Regions from separate parts of the Novosphingobium aquiterrae genome, predicted to be linked through region 2. Evidence: predicted binding sites of a transcription regulator. Region 2 holds the regulator's gene; each other region holds the start of a gene.
The links. Region 2 encodes LexA, which represses DNA repair genes until DNA is damaged. Its sites were predicted from a motif close to GTTCCNCNCTTGTTCT; they were not measured.
Positions count from the first base shown of each region.

Region 1 (5,109 bases), on a different contig from region 2:
GGGCATCATCCTGTCGAGCACGATCACGTCGACCGCCTCGGTCACTGCAAGATGAAGCGCATCCTCCCCGTTTTCGGCGGAGATGACATTGTGCCCCAGTTCGCCGAGCCCGCGCTCGACGAAGTGCCGGGTGTCATCGTCGTCTTCAGCCAGCAGGATGCGCATCGTCCCGTCGTTCAATCCCTGGCGTTCAGCGGTTCGAACTTGTTCTCGACGATCCTGCCGGTGACAGAATCGACGCCGATTTCGTGGATCCGCTGGCCCTGCCGGATGTCGAACGAATAGCGCATCCCCCCGCCTTCGCGCTCGCGTTCGGCCTTTTCGATGTGGCCGGGCGCAGCTCTGAGCGCGATGGCGCGGGCCTGCACCATTGTGATGCCGACCGGTTTTGCCTGGCCGATTTGCGGCGCGAGAAGCGTTGCGATGGCGAGCGAAAGTATCATGGCAGTATTCTTCACGGGCCTTACTCCTATGCGTGCGTCAAGCACGCTCAAGGCGATAGCCCACCATAGCTCACGTCACGGTTCGCTTGGGGATACAATTTCCCAACCTAGACGAAGAAGACTGCAATCGTGCCCAGACCTTTCATCTCCGGCCACATGCATAGTTCAAGCCCGATCGACCACGATCCCAAAAGGCTGCAATTGGCTGAACATCTGCGGACGAAATTTGCAACACGCGTTTGGGCGAACGGAATGGTCCGTCGTTCAACCGCGACGATGCGCGAAAAAAAGCGTCTCAACGCCAAAGTTGAACGAACGACTACTTGTCGAGATGCTGGTTTCGAAAGGAGCCGTTCAGGAGTGTCCCCAACCTCGGTCGTTCGAAACCTTCTGAAAGGATGGCTTGAGCGGTCCTGGATACCTCTGCGGGCAATGCCCGCAGCTTCGGCCTGACGGCCGGGAGGGAAGGGGGGTGGGAAGAGAGTGATCGAACAAGGGGTTCGGTCGCAATCGATCCACCTAGGAGAACGTCCATGAACATCGGTGAAATCCGCAAGAACGCCAACGGCCAGCTGATCGGCTCTGTCGAAACGCTTACCATCACCCGCACCATCGGCCTGCGGCCGGTGACCTCCAGCAACCCCCGCGCGCCCCGCTACGAGATCGTCGCGCTCAACGACCAGCGCCGCTGGGTGATCGTCGGCGCGCTCTTCGAACTCTCCTCGAACTCGACCGGCGAGAGCTTCTACCAGGGCAAGATCGACGATCCGTCGATGGCGCAGCCGCTCTACATCGCCGCTTTCCCGCGCGAGGATGGCACCATGGCGGTGGCCTGGCAGCGTCCGCGCCGCCGCAACAGCCAGCTCGGTTCGGCCGAATACGGCGAGAGCGACATGTTCCCGGCTGACGATGCCGGCGGCGACCGCAGCGAGGAACAGGCCGGTGACGGCCTGGGCGACAGCACCGCGACCCCGCCCGCCAAGCGCGGCCGGGCGGGCGCCAAGGACGGCGCCGAACACGACGGCGCGCTGCCGCCGCTCGTCGACGCCTGATCGGCAAGTCCAACTCCAACCGGCGGGGACCCCAAGCGGGTCCCCGTCCTCGTGCAAAGGCCGCGGATGAGCCCCCCCGCGCGGCCTGAGGCGGAACGTCGGCACTGCCCCCCGCCCGGCGTTCCGCCTCTTCATTTGCATGGGGATACCCGGAGACCAGACATGCTGACCGACAGTGAACGCTTCGCCTTCATCACCCGGCGCCACCACGCCTTTGCCAGCACCGGTAATGCCTACGATGCGGTCCAGTGCGACGAGGCCATCAATACCGGAGACACGCTAGTCGTGCTCGCCGAAGACGTGATTGGCGTGGCCATGACCTGGCCGTTTGCGGTGACGCAGGCGCACGGGAATCTCCATGCGCTGTCCGCACCGCGAGCAGGCGAGACGCTCGCAGATCTCGCCCGCTCGCTCCACGTCAGCGCTGCCGACTTCGAACACGCCGCCGAAATCGCCCGGCGTTTCGGATTTCCGCTCGATCCGCAGATCGAGGCGCTGCTCGCCCGCCCGGCGGGCTGAGCTGGTGCGCTTCAGAGCGGCAGGGTGGATTGCTCAGAAGGCGATGAACTTGCCGGCGCATCGACCGCATCGGCAATCACGCGCGCGAGTTCGAACGCGGCATCCTCGCGCAGGCAGGAGCTTGGGGCCGTGATCCCGACCCGCGCCCAGCCCGGGGCGTCCAGGATCGCATAAGCGACAGCAGACGTATCGATTCGTTCCATGTGGGCATGAGAACATAGGAAGAACATATTTGCAAGGTGGCTGGTGCCGCCGCTCGTCCCGATTGACAAGGCAGGGCGGTCCGCCGAGCATCAAGGCATGTGCAACTTGTTGTCTGATTGCGATCAGTTGTCCGTCGGAGCAGCCCGAGCCGAACGCTGCCATCTACCGACGTGCTTGAGCACTCAAGTTGCAGCGCAGTCGTTTCGGATCCGCTCGACTGTCGAGCAGACACTGGTCACTGTAGCGTGATGTTCAAACCATAGCCATCTCCCACTTGGCATTCGGTCATCGTTTTTGACGTCCCCGTCAGGTTCGCTCTTGTCTACGAGGTCGGCGCAAGACCGCCTCAAGATGATGGTCCGAAGATCGAGGGCTGCTATCTACCAACGGGCTTTCGCACAAAGGTTGCAGCGCAGTCTCCTCGACCTCGTCCTCCCGGGGGCATCACCGCCCAAGGGCGGATTCAGATAACCTGCGATTGAGTTAGGCGGCTTCCTGACTCCAATGGAATTCGCTGCCGTCGGCCCAGATCCGATGCATCAGGATAGCCAGCTTACGCGCGACTGCGACCACAGCGCGGCGCTGACCACGACGCTTCGCAACCTGCATTCCCCAAGCTTTGAGCTTACACCAGCGTTGGCTGCGCGTGAGCAGCGCCAATGCGGCCTGATAAAGCACCGTTCTCATGCCGCTGTCGCCGATTTTCGAGATCCTGCCATTTCGGTCGACCTCACCAGAAGCATATTTTCTTGGGGTCAGACCGAGATGAGCGCCCACATCGCGAGATCGATGAAAGCGGTCAGGATCGTCGATCGTTACCGCGAACATGATGGCGGTAACCGCTCCAACACCCGGAACCGTCATCAGGCGGCGACACGTTTCATCGCATCGCACTGCTTGCAGCAGCATCCGGTGGAGCACCGTATATTGCTCTCGCAGAGCTGCCCACGCTGCCAGCATTGGGCGGATCATTGCCTCCAGCCGGGGCATAGAAGCGACCAGCTCAAGAGCCCTTTGCTCGAACGTATGAGTGGTAATGCGGCCGGACAACTTCACTCCAAATACGCGCAACGTCCCGCGTATTTCGTTCTCAATGTCGATGGCCTTTGTCAGGAGTGTCCGCCGGTTGGTCAGAAGCATTCGGAGCTCCTGGCTGACCTCGCTTTTGACGTGCACGACGGAATACCAGCCAATGCGGATCACCTGGGCGATCGAGCGGGCATCATTCCGGTCGGTTTTGACCGGCATTGTCTTGGTCAATCCACGTAGCTTTCTCGGGTCGATGCAGACAGCATGAACGCCACGCACCCGGAGCTCCCCATAAAGCCAGCGGGAAAGACCACCGATCTCAAGGCCGGCCCTCTCAATGGGCACATCCAGCGATGCCAACCACGAGCAGATGTCGTCCGGCTCGGAAGGCACTGCGCCTTCCTTGAGGATCACCCCGTTTTCATCGACGACGCAGATTGCCGTTTCGTTCAGCGACACATCCAGACCAGCATAATGGTTCATAACCCTTCTCCTGCTCTTCGTTCACAGAGGAAGGCTGCTCCGACGGACAACTGATCGCAATCACCCCATCTACCGCATGACCAAGGCCCCTGCGGAAATCGCCCGGTTGTTCGGTGCGCGCTGCGCCTCTGGCGCGAACTTCGCGGCCGAAGTCTACCCCGGCTATCCCGGCCTTGTCGTCGCCGAGGGCGAGACGCGGGGCATGACCTGGGGTTTCCCGCTTGTCCTCAAAGGCAAGAACGGACAGCCACTCAAGCCCAAGCCCGTCAACAATGCGCGCGAGGACAAGCTCGGCACTGCATTCTGGCGTCCGAGCTTCGAGCGACGGCGCTGCCTGATCCCCGTCACCGCCTGGGCCGAGGCCGAGGGCATCAAGGGCCAGATGACCCGGACCTGGTACTCGCTGGCGGGCGCAGATGTCTTCGCGGTCGCAGGCCTGTGGCGCCCGACCGAGGAGTGGGGCGCGGCCTATTCGATGGTCATGGTCGACGGCTGCCCGCAGATGGCCGAGGTACACGACCGCATGCCCGTCGTTTTGCGCCAAGAGAACTGGGAGCAATGGCTCGCGGGCACGCCCGCCGAAGCCTTCGCGCTCTGCCAGACCTGTTCCAGTGAACTCGCCGTCGATCGCACAGCCGAACGCTGGGGGACAGGGAGGTCCGCGGCGACGCCAGGCTGAGGGGAGGGGGGCTTCGCCGGTCGGATCTGACCCAAGCGAAAGGACCTAGCCCATGGGCGACCGAGCCCCCGTCCACATCACCATCGGCGGCGCACTGCCGCGCGAACATCTCGAAGCCTTTGCCGCACATGCGGCGGGCTATGACCTGCGCACCGAGTGGGACGGCGAACCCTTCGATCCCGCGGTGCTCCCGGAAGACGAGCCGCTTGAGCTTTACGGCACGGAGCTCAATGGCGGGCAGATCCCCGAGATCGACGCCTTTTGCGCCGAACACGGTCTGCCGTTCCGCCGCTGGTCCGGCGGCTGCCTTGGCGCCTACCTCCCCGAAATCATCCTGTTCGATGGGCAAGGCCCGATGCGCGACTACACGGCAAGCGAGGACGAATACGTCCTCTTCCCGCCGTCGTGGATCAACAGCTTCACGCGGCTGCGCGAGCTCAAGCGCGAGATGGCCCGGGCCGAGCTGACCATCCCGGCCTTCGTGGTGACCGAAGGTGCGAGCGATGACCACAACTGACGCAGCCCTGCTGGCCGCCTCGCGCGAGGCAGTGCTCGCCTGCTTCCCGCTGTCGCGGGTGAGCGAGGCCTTCTTCGATGACATGCTCGGCGTCCTGCCGCCGGCGCACATCGCGGGCGTGCCGGGTTTCTTCTTCACCGAGGCGGTGAGCGAAGACATTCACGCCCAATTCGTCCATGCGGG
Region 1 is NZ_JBHLTL010000005.1:4,443-9,551, forward strand. It holds gene ACFFF7_RS08465 (response regulator transcription factor) at 1-165, opposite strand, end outside; gene ACFFF7_RS08470 (PepSY domain-containing protein) at 177-458, opposite strand; gene ACFFF7_RS08475 (DUF736 domain-containing protein) at 977-1,495, shown strand; gene ACFFF7_RS08480 (hypothetical protein) at 1,658-2,014, shown strand; gene ACFFF7_RS08485 (DUF6771 family protein) at 2,026-2,217, opposite strand; gene ACFFF7_RS08490 (IS110 family RNA-guided transposase) at 2,702-3,730, opposite strand; gene ACFFF7_RS08495 (SOS response-associated peptidase) at 3,807-4,409, shown strand; gene ACFFF7_RS08500 (hypothetical protein) at 4,462-4,926, shown strand; gene ACFFF7_RS08505 (hypothetical protein) at 4,913-5,109, shown strand, end outside.
Region 1: the regulator LexA is predicted to act here: its motif matches at 2,227-2,242, upstream of ACFFF7_RS08485 (DUF6771 family protein).

Region 2 (5,109 bases):
TCGTCGATCGTCGTCTCGCCCTCGCGCGGTGCCTTGATTCGCACGACATAGGGCTGATCGGCCGGCCAGCTATTGGGTGCGGCGTCACGCCATTCGCTTTCGATGCGGAATGGGCGACGTTCCGCCTGGGCCTGCTCGCGCCGCGCGGCCAGCTCTTCCTGGGTCAGGTAGCAGCGATAGGCATGGCCGGCGCCGAGCAGAGCGTGCGCCACTTCGGCGTGGCGATCGGAGCGGGCAAACTGGAACGTTGCCGGTTCGTCACCCATCAGGCCCAGCCAGTCGAGTCCGTCGAAGATCGCCGCGATCGCCGGCTCGGTTGAGCGGGCCCGGTCGGTATCCTCGATCCGCAGCAGATACTTGCCGCCGGTGTGACGCGCATAGAGCCAGTTGAACAGCGCCGTGCGGGCACCGCCGATGTGCAGGAAGCCGGTGGGCGAGGGCGCAAACCGGGTTACGACGCCTTGCGCCGCTCCTGTTCCAGCCATGCCGCTTCCGCTTGCCATTGACCCTGCCTTCCTGTCACCTGTCAGCCATGGTCAGCCGTGTTCCGCCAACTGTCCCGATGGGCGATGCAGAGCCGGATGGCGCTGCACTGCAACATCGCCCTTGGCGCAACCGCGGGCACTTGTCCAGCGGGCTTGCTTTGGTCGAAAGGCATCTCGCCCAGGCCGGATTTGACCGCGGTCCGTGGGGCGTCGTCGCCTTCGCTGCCGGGATTGCGGCATGGTTCATTCTTCCTGGCCCGGCGCAGTGGCTGAGCTGGATCAGCCTGTGCCTGGGCGGCGCAATGCTGAGCCTGGCGGCATTGCGGGGCGAAGGCCGCTTTCCTTATCTGCGTCAGTCGCTTGTGGTCGCGCTATGTGCGGCGGCGGCGGGTTCGCTGCTGGTCTGGGGCAAGTCTGCACTGGTCGGAACACCGCCCGTTGCCCGACCGATGGTGACCATGCTTGAGGGCAAGGTGCTCGACCGGCAAGAGCAGCCTGCCGAGCATCGCGTCCGCCTGACACTGGCCACGCGGGAACCCGAAACGGGCCGGGCGATCAAGGTCCGGCTAAACCTCGATCTCGACAGCGACCGCATCGCTCTGGTCGATGGCGCCGTCGTGCGCTTGCGGGCACGGCTGGTTCCGCCAGCGCCGCCGATGCTGCCCGGCGGATATGACTTCGCCCGTACGGCGTGGTTCTCGGGCCTGGCGGCAACAGGCAGCGTGCTAGGGCCGGTGTCGATTGTCGCGCCAGGCGACAACGGCGGTTGGCTTCAGCGCCTGCAACGAAGCCTGTCGCGCCATGTCCGCGCCAACCTGGATGGATCGGCAGGCACTATCGCGGCCGCTTTTGCCAGCGGCGACCGCGGGGCGATTGCCGAGGCGGACGAGAACGCGATGCGCGATGCGGGACTTACGCATCTGCTGTCGATCAGCGGCCTGCACGTCAGCGCGGTGATCGCTGCGACCTATGTGCTGGTCTTGCGATTGCTCGCCCTGATGCCGTGGATCGCGCTCCGCCTGCGATTGCCGCTTGTTGCGGCGGGGGGCGGGGCGCTGGCCGGGATCGGCTACACCTTGCTCACCGGGTCCGAGGTGCCAACGATCCGCTCGTGCATCGGCGCTCTGCTCGTACTGGCCGCACTGGCGCTGGGGCGCGAGGCCTTGAGCATGCGGATGATCGCGGTGGGGGCCGGCGCGATTCTTCTGCTGTGGCCTGAAGCCCTGGTCGGGCCGAGCTTCCAGATGAGCTTCGCCGCAGTGATCGCGATTGTCGCGCTGCACGGCGAACCGCGGATCCACGCCTTGTTCCAGGCGCGTGAGGAGCCGCTGTGGGCCAAGGCGCTGCGTCAGATCGGCTCGTTGCTTCTGACGGGCGTCGTGATCGAGTTGGCCTTGCTGCCGATTGGTCTGTTCCACTTTCATCGCGCCGGGGTGTACGGCGCACTTGCCAATGTCGTGGCGATCCCGCTGACGACCTTCCTGTCGATGCCGCTGATCGCCTTGGCCCTGCTGTTCGATGCCATAGGCGCCGGCGCGCCGTTCTGGTGGCTGGCTGGCAAGTCGCTCGATCTGCTGCTGGACCTGGCGCACTGGACCGCCAGCTGGCCCGGCGCGGTGACAATGATGCCGGCCATGGGCCGACCAGCGCTGGGACTGTTCCTGCTGGGTGCTTTATGGCTGGCACTCTGGCGCGGGCGCGTGCGCCTGCTGGGTCTGATTCCCGCCGCCGCCGGGACTCTGCTTCTGACCTTGGCCGAGCCACCGGACGTGCTGATTTCAAGCGACGGCCGCCATGTCGGCGTGACGGGCGAGGGCGAAGCTTTGCTCGTCCTGCGTGACAGCCGCAGCGACTTCGCGCGCGATAATCTGGCCGAACTGTCCGGCATGGAAGGCGAGATGCGGCTGATCGCCGACTGGCCCGGGGCGCATTGCAATCCCGATTTCTGCGCGATCACGCTGAGGCGCGGCGGACGCGACTGGCAGCTGCTGATCGGGCGCGGCAAGGACATGGTCGAAGAACGCGCACTCGCGGCAGCGTGCGAACGCGTCGATGTGGTCATCGCGGCGCGCTATCTGCCGCGCTCGTGCAAGCCCCGCTGGATCAAGGCCGACCGGCGGATGCTGGACCGGACTGGCGGTTTGTCACTCGACCTGGAACGGGTACGATTTCGTACGGTTGCCGAAGATGAGGGTCGCCATGGCTGGTGGCAGCCCGCAGCCCGGGCCTACGCCTTTGCTCCGAAGTCGAACGTCACCGGCAATGGCAAGGCGCCACAACCTTTCGGTGCGGCGCCGCGCATAGAACAATCCAATGCCACTCAGTGATAGCGGCGCAGCAGCCCTGCCAGCTTGCCCTGAACCACCACTTCGCGCGGATCGTAGATCTGCGGCTCATAGGCGGCATTGGCCGGATCGAGGCGGACCCGGCCATGCTCCCGGTGCAAATACTTGAGCGTCGCTTCCTCGCCGCGGACAAGGGCAACAACAATCTCGCCATCGCGGGCGCTGTCGGTACGGCGGATCAACGCATAGTCACCGTCCAGGATGCCCGCATCGATCATCGAATCGCCCGACACTTCCAGCGCGTAGTGTTCGCCCGCACCAAGCAGGGCAGCCGGCACCGGCAGCATCGCCGCGGTCTCCATCGCCTCTATCGGCACGCCGGCGGCAATCCGGCCATGAAGCGGAATCTCGATCACGTCATTGGCCGGGGCAGGGCGCGCTTCCGGCGGACGGACCACGGCAGCGGTGCTGTTGGTATTGGCCGCGCGCGGTGCCGGCTTGGCTCCGACATCGTCGGGCTGACGCAGCACTTCCAGCGCGCGGGCGCGATTGGGCAGGCGGCGGATGAAGCCGCGTTCCTCCAGCGCGGAAATCAATCGGTGCACGCCCGACTTCGACTTGAGGTCCAGCGCCTCCTTCATTTCCTCGAACGAGGGGGACACCCCGGTCTCTTCCAGGCGGACCTGGATGAAACGGATCAATTCGTGCTGCTTGCGGGTCAGCATGCGCCTGTCACTCCGATGGAACGGGTGGAACATCCCAGCGATGTATCCGCACCGTTCAGTGAACGAATGCGGAACATCTAAGCAACGAAACGAATCGCGTCAAGCATTTCCGCCATTTCGGCGCAATCACCCGTCAGCGCGCCAGGTCCCCGATTTGCCGCCGCGCTTTTCGATCAGGCGCACTCCTTCGATGACCATGGCTTTGTCGATGGCCTTGGCCATGTCGTACAGCGTGAGCAGTGCAACCGACACCGCGGTCAGTGCTTCCATCTCGACCCCGGTGCGCCCCGTCAGCGCGGCGGCGGCGCGCACGATTACGGCTTCCGCGCCCAGTTCGAAGTCGAGGGTAACGCTATCGAGGGCCAGTGGATGGCATAGCGGGATCAGCTCGGCGGTCTTCTTGGCCGCCATGATCCCGGCAATACGCGCGGCGGCAAGGACGTCGCCCTTTGGCACGGTGCCATCGCGGATGGCCGCCAGCGCCGCCGCATTCATAAGGATGCGGCCCTCGGCGATCGCGCTCCGCGCTGTGTCGGCCTTGCCGCCGATGTCGACCATGCGCGCCTTGCCCGACTCGTCGAGATGGGTGAGCTTGTTCATGCTTTCAGCCGATCATATGAACGACCTGACAAAATGCACAGGGTCGCGAAAATGGAAAAACGTGCTCTCTGCCGGACCGGTTGAAAAACCGCGGTAATAGCAAGGGGAGGGGTGCTGGGCATGCCTTGCCTGTGCCAGAAAGCCGCGCTGTAGGACAGTCTAACCCTGCAGCAGCGACCGGGTGGCTGCGGCAAGGTCGGCCTGGCGCATCAGGCTTTCGCCGACCAGGAACGTGCGTACGCCGCGCTCCGCCAGACGGAGCAGGTCGGCGTGGTGGTTGATCCCGCTCTCGCTGACCAGCAAGGTGCCTTCAGGAGCGAGCGGCAGCAACCGTTCGGTCGTCGACAGGTCGGTGACGAAGCGCTTGAGATCGCGGTTGTTGACGCCGATCAGGCGGGAGTGGAGCCTTGTGGCGCGCTCCATCTCGGCCTCGTTATGGACTTCGACCAGCACGTCCAGCCCGCGCTCGATCGCCGCGGTTTCGATTTCAGCCATTTGCGCATCGTCCAGCGCAGCGACGATGATCAGGATCGCATCGGCACCGATCGCGCGCGCTTCGGCCACCTGCCACGGATCCACCATGAAGTCCTTGCGCAGCACCGGCAGATCGCAAGCGGCCCGGGCCGCGGTCAGATAGTCTTCATGGCCCTGGAAGAACGGTGCATCGGTCAAGACAGACAGGCAGGCCGCGCCGCCCTGTTCATAAGCGGCGGCATGGGCCGGCGGATCGAAATCGCCGCGAATCAGACCTTTGGATGGCGAGGCTTTCTTGATTTCTGCGATCAGCGCGAAGCCATTTGCGGCTTTGCGGCGCAGCGCCGCCTCAAACCCGCGCGGCGGGGTCTGCATGGTAGCGCGCGTATCGAGGTCAGCCAAAGAGGTCAGCGCCTTGCGCGCGGCGACTTCAACCCGCTTGGTGGCGCAGATTTCGGCAAGCTTGTCAGTCATCGTACGGTATCGATCCAGCAATCGAGCAGAGCCTTGGCCAAGCCCTTGTCGAGCGTTTCGGCGGCT
Region 2 is NZ_JBHLTL010000004.1:284,230-289,338, reverse strand. It holds gene gltX (glutamate--tRNA ligase) at 1-503, opposite strand, end outside; gene ACFFF7_RS07355 (ComEC/Rec2 family competence protein) at 533-2,812, shown strand; gene lexA (transcriptional repressor LexA) at 2,806-3,495, opposite strand; gene moaC (cyclic pyranopterin monophosphate synthase MoaC) at 3,622-4,095, opposite strand; gene trpC (indole-3-glycerol phosphate synthase TrpC) at 4,255-5,043, opposite strand; gene trpD (anthranilate phosphoribosyltransferase) at 5,040-5,109, opposite strand, start outside.

Region 3 (5,109 bases), on a different contig from region 2:
CGGGAGCACGCTTTGCCGAGCACCTTGCGCGGTTTGATGCTGCGGTATCAGACGATCTCAACACGGCAGTCGCCCTGACGGTGATGGAAGAGGTCGCCGCGATGAAGAAGGTCGATGCCGGAGAGAAGCTGGCCGCGTTCGCGACGATGGATGCGGTGCTGGGCCTTGGCCTGCTGACGCTCGATCGCACCGAACTGCGCCTTCGCCCCAAGGCAGCGACGATGGCCGAGGCGGAGATCAATGCGATCCTTGCCCAGCGCAAGGAGGCCCGCGCCGCCAGGGACTTCGCCACCTCCGACCGCCTGCGTGACGAACTCGCGGCCCAGGGCGTCGATGCCATGGACGGCGATCCGCTTGGCTGGGACTGGAAGCTCGACACATGAAACTCTGGCGCCTGACCCGCGCGCCGTTCGTGGCGCTCGACGGGAAGGGCGCGGAATTGCACGGTGCGCGCTATGCCCCACCGGGCCATCCGGTGGTCAGCCTGGCAAGCGAGGCCGGCCTCGCGGTGCTGGTGGCGCTGCGTTATCAACCGCGCGATCTTGCGGGCATTGCGGACGATTTCGTGCTCGGCTGGACCGAGGTCGAGGCCATGCCCCTGCGCGTGCCCGATCCCGATGAGGACACGGTCCGCGCCTTCGTCGGTGACTGGCTTGAAACCCGCGCATCGCTGACCTGCGCCATCCGTTCGCGGGTTCTTCCCGAAGCGGATGTGATCTATTTGAACCCGCGCCATCCCGATGCCGCGGGCGTTCCGCCGCTTACCACCCGCCCGTTCTATTTCGCCCAGTGCCTGCATCGCCCGCCGATGCTCGACGCCTTCAAGGACCGGACATGACCGTCATCGTTCTCAACGCCGTGCTCAAACCCCTGATCGCGGCGCGCCTGCCGGCCTGGGCCGACGTCCGCTGGTACGCCAGCAAGGAGGAGGCATTTGCTCTCGCGCCCGAGGCCGAAATCGGCTGGTTTGACATGCATTCGAAAGAGGACATGGCGCAGGTGTTCGACCTAGCGACGCAGCTGAAATGGCTCAATTCGGTCTATGCCGGGGTCGAGAGCTTTCCGCTTGATCTGCTGCGCCAGCGCGGCGTCACGCTGACCAACGGAGCGGGGATCAACGCCGTGCCGATCGCCGAATATGTGGTGATGCTGATGCTCGGCCACGCCAAGAATTATCGCGAAGTTTTCCGTGCCCAGGAAAGGCACGAGTGGCTGAAGGGCATGCCTGGCGTGCGCGAGCTTCACGGCAGCGAAGCACTCATTCTGGGCTATGGCGAGATCGGCCAGGCGGTCGAGCAACGCCTGCTGCCCTTCGGGGTCACGGTAACCAAGGTCCGCCGCAGCCCGGGGGCGGGCGTGCTCGGCCCCGATGAATGGCGCGCCGCGCTGGGCCGGTTCGACTGGATCATCATCGCCGTGCCAGCAACGGCCGAGACCGAGGACATGATCGGCATCGCTGAGCTGGCGGCGATGAAGCCCGGCGCCGTGCTGGTCAATGTCGCGCGCGGCAGCGTGATCGATCAGGACGCGCTGGTCGCGGCGCTTAACGAAAGCCGCATCGGCGGGGCGCTGCTTGACGTGACTACGCCCGAACCGCTGCCCGAGGACCACCCGCTGTGGACGCTCGACAATGTCCAGGTGTCGATGCACCTGTCGGGTCGCGGGCCGATGGACCGGATGTTTGCGCGCGCAGCGGAACGGTTCCTGGTCAACCTGGAGCGCTGGCACGGCGGGGAACCGGTGGCGCCGCAGGTCGACCTCGCGCGCGGCTACTAGACCTCGTCGAGCAGCAGCAGTTCGACCTCGACCTCCAGCCGGGGTTCGGGCAAGGCGCTGTGAGTAACCGCGACAACCGCGGCGTCGGCGACAAGCTGGCGCGGTATGGCAAATTCATGCTCGGGCAGGGCATCGATCAGCGCTTCGCCCGCGGCAACCGCCTCGGCCCCGCAGAAGGCCAGTCGCACCGTGTGGCGTGTGCCGGAGAATGTCACGCTGGCCCAGGCGCGCTCGGCATGGCTGAGCAGTTCGGCCTTGCCCTGGCCAAGCGCAAGCAGCGCCGACAGCAAGGGTAGCCACGGCCGCCCGCGCGGGGGCCGGCAAGCGGCACGAAGCATCGACTGGCTGGCGGCGGGATCAAGCTGCATGGGCGTTCTTTCGATAGATGTTCATGAAATGTTCTACACGTTCTTCGGTTGCAGGGCGGGGGGTGCGGCCGTTGCGCAGGTCTTCGACGAAGCGCGGATCGTGGGCGGCGAGCCGGCCGAACTTGGTCCACGGCATTCCGGTTTCACGCAAGAAGCGCTCGATCCGGGTAATCAACATTGCTCTGCCCCTTTCCGCTGGCGAATCGACGAAGGATTTATCCCTTTGTTCTTCGCCAAATCCTACTTGTCTAGGAAAAATACTTCGAGTAAGGCAATTCCATGATTGCAACCAATCCGCGCGCCCGTTTGCTTGATCTGGCCACCCAGCGCGGCGTCAGCCTGTCCGGGCTGTCCGAACTAATCGGACGCAATGGCACGTATTTGCAGCAATTTATCCGCAAGGGCAGCCCGCGCAAGCTGGAAGAGACCGATCGCCGGACGCTGGCGCGGTTCTTTGGTGTGGCCGAATCGGAACTTGGTGCACCAGAGGAAAAATCCATTCAAGGTGCAGGAAATGCGCGTCGCGGTGACTGGTGCGATGTGCCGCGGTTGGCGCTGGGCGCCTCGGCCGGTCCAGGCTTGCTGACAGGGGAAGAGGCGGCGATCGGCGCTTTCCGCTTTTCCAGCCGCTGGCTGCGCGAACAGGGGCTCGATCCGGCGCAGCTGTCGGCGATCCGGGTCGAAGGCGATTCGATGGAAGGCACGCTGCGCGACGGCGACGAGATTCTGGTCGACCGGGCCCCGCGCCCCTTGCGCGACGGGATCCACGTGGTGCGGGCGGGCGATGCCTTGCTGGTCAAGCGACTCGATACCGCGCAGCCGGGCAAGGTCGTGCTGGTCAGCGACAATCCGGCCTATCGCCCAATCGAGCTGGCCCCCGACGAGGTCCAGGTGATCGGCCGGGTGGTGTGGAAGAGTGGCCGGCTTTGAGGGAATTCGTCCGCTTCGATCAGCGCAGATCCACCAGCGAAACCCCCGGCAAGGCCGCTGCGCCGGGCTGTTCGGTCCAATGGCGCATGTTGAGCACCGCGCCGTCCGCCTGCAGCGCGCCGACCCGGCCCGGATCGATCTCTGCATAGAGCCACTGCCCGGCGTCGACCGGCCCCAGGGCGACGATGCCGTCATCGGGGAAGGGGCCATCGGGCGGGCCGAAGATGCCAGCAGCGCCGCGGTTGACGTCGATCGCGGGGGACCAGTCGGCATTGCCCACCAAGGGCGCCTGGACGGTGTAGCACTGTCCTTCCATCGCCCGCGCCTGTGCTGCCAGGCGGACGCGCCAATAGCCGTGCAGACTGTCGGTGCAGGACGGCATCAGCAGCACCTGCGCGCCGGCCTCGACCTGCGCGCGGGCCAGTAGCGGAAACTCGCTGTCATAGCAGATCAGCACCCCGATCCGACCCAGCGCGGTGTCGAACAGGCGCAGCGGTGCGCCGGCCGAAACACCCCAGGTCTCGCGTTCGAAGCGGGTCATGATCAGCTTGTCCTGCACGCCCATCTTGCCGTTCGGCGCGAACAGCCGGGCGCGATTGACGAAGCTGCCGTCGCCCTGGCGGCAGGGGCCGCTGGCCGCCAGAATATGCATGCCGTGACGCGCTGCCAACTCGCGGTGCAGCTGATCGACCCGCGGCATCAGCCCGGCAACGAAGGCCATCGACCGGGCCAGATCGCCCATTGTCGCGGGATCGAGCGAGGCGAGCTCCATCGCGCCGTACTCAGGAAACACCGCAAGCCTAGCGCCGCGATCGGCAGCCTCGGCAAGCCAGCGTTCGAGCTTGGCGGCGTAGTGCGCCCAGTCGGCCAGGCGCTCCACCGGATATTGTGCGGCAGCGACGATGAAGGTCATGCCCGGCGAATCCAGTACTGCATCGGCTTCAGGCTTTCGGCGGCCTCGCCATGTTCCTTCCAGGCCAGTTCGGTCACGACACCGGGCAGCGGCGCATAGCCGCGCTTGCGCCAGAACCCGTCGAGCGGGACATAGCCGGTGGGCCTGGACGGGTGATCGTCAGGCCGGACAACGGCCGCGAAATAGGTTGCGGCCGCGCCCCAGGCGGCTGCGTGCGCCTCGCGGTGATCGAAAAAGGCGTGGCCGACGCCCTGACCGCGATAATTGGGCAGCAGCACGCTTTCGCCGAAATAGAACAGCGTGGCCGTGTCGATCCCGCGCGCTTCGAAGGGTGCGCGGAATTCGGCCTTGCTGGCGTCCATCGGCGATGCCGTGGCCGCGCCGACGATCGCCGCGCCGTCGAAGGCGGCGACCAGCACGGCATCGCGCGCCGCGACGAAATCGCGCAGATAGTCCGCTTCGTATGCGGCATCACCGTCGTAAAGATAGGGATAGGCCGCGAAGACTTCGATCCGCAGCCGGGCCAGGTCGTCGATCGCGGCGTCGATCTCGCCGCCGGTCAGCGGCCGGACGGTCAGGCTCATCCGCCGACCTGCGCGGTCCAGTCGGCCAGGTTGTAGTAAACGCTGACCCGGGTGATCGCACCGTCCGACAGATCGAAGAAGGCGCCGGCGGGCAGCTCATAGGTCTGCCCGGCGGCTTCGGGCAGGCCTTCGTCGGTGGCGAGGTATTTGCCGTGAACGACGAACTCGGCGCTGGCGCGGGTTCCTTCGTCGTTGGCCATGGTGACGATGTCGGTCAGCCGTTCGCTGTAGCAGCGGTCCATATGCGCCAGGAACGCGGCAAAGACCGCCTTGCCCGATTGGCGCGCGCCCTGGTTGATGTCATGCGCGACATCGTCCGCCAGGCAGTCGAGCATGGCCTGGTTGTCGCCCCGGTTGAAGGCGTCGTAATAGCGGTCGAGCAGCGCGATGGCGTCGGAGCGGGTCAAGTACGGGTCCTTTCGTGTCAGGGCAGGTTCGGGGCCAGCAGGTCCACCGCAGCCCGCGCAATCGGACTGAGCGCGGCCCGGTCACTGGCCAGGATCGCGGCGGTCATCCGCGGATCCCAGAAATCGATGAT
Region 3 is NZ_JBHLTL010000011.1:217,915-223,023, forward strand. It holds gene cysS (cysteine--tRNA ligase) at 1-383, shown strand, start outside; gene ACFFF7_RS14605 (RES family NAD+ phosphorylase) at 380-838, shown strand; gene ACFFF7_RS14610 (D-2-hydroxyacid dehydrogenase) at 835-1,776, shown strand; gene ACFFF7_RS14615 (hypothetical protein) at 1,773-2,144, opposite strand; gene ACFFF7_RS14620 (hypothetical protein) at 2,134-2,322, opposite strand; gene ACFFF7_RS14625 (S24 family peptidase) at 2,424-3,074, shown strand; gene ACFFF7_RS14630 (carbon-nitrogen hydrolase family protein) at 3,094-3,987, opposite strand; gene ACFFF7_RS14635 (GNAT family N-acetyltransferase) at 3,984-4,571, opposite strand; gene ACFFF7_RS14640 (ketosteroid isomerase-related protein) at 4,568-4,978, opposite strand; gene ACFFF7_RS14645 (formate dehydrogenase subunit delta) at 4,996-5,109, opposite strand, start outside.
Region 3: the regulator LexA is predicted to act here: its motif matches at 2,359-2,374, upstream of ACFFF7_RS14625 (S24 family peptidase).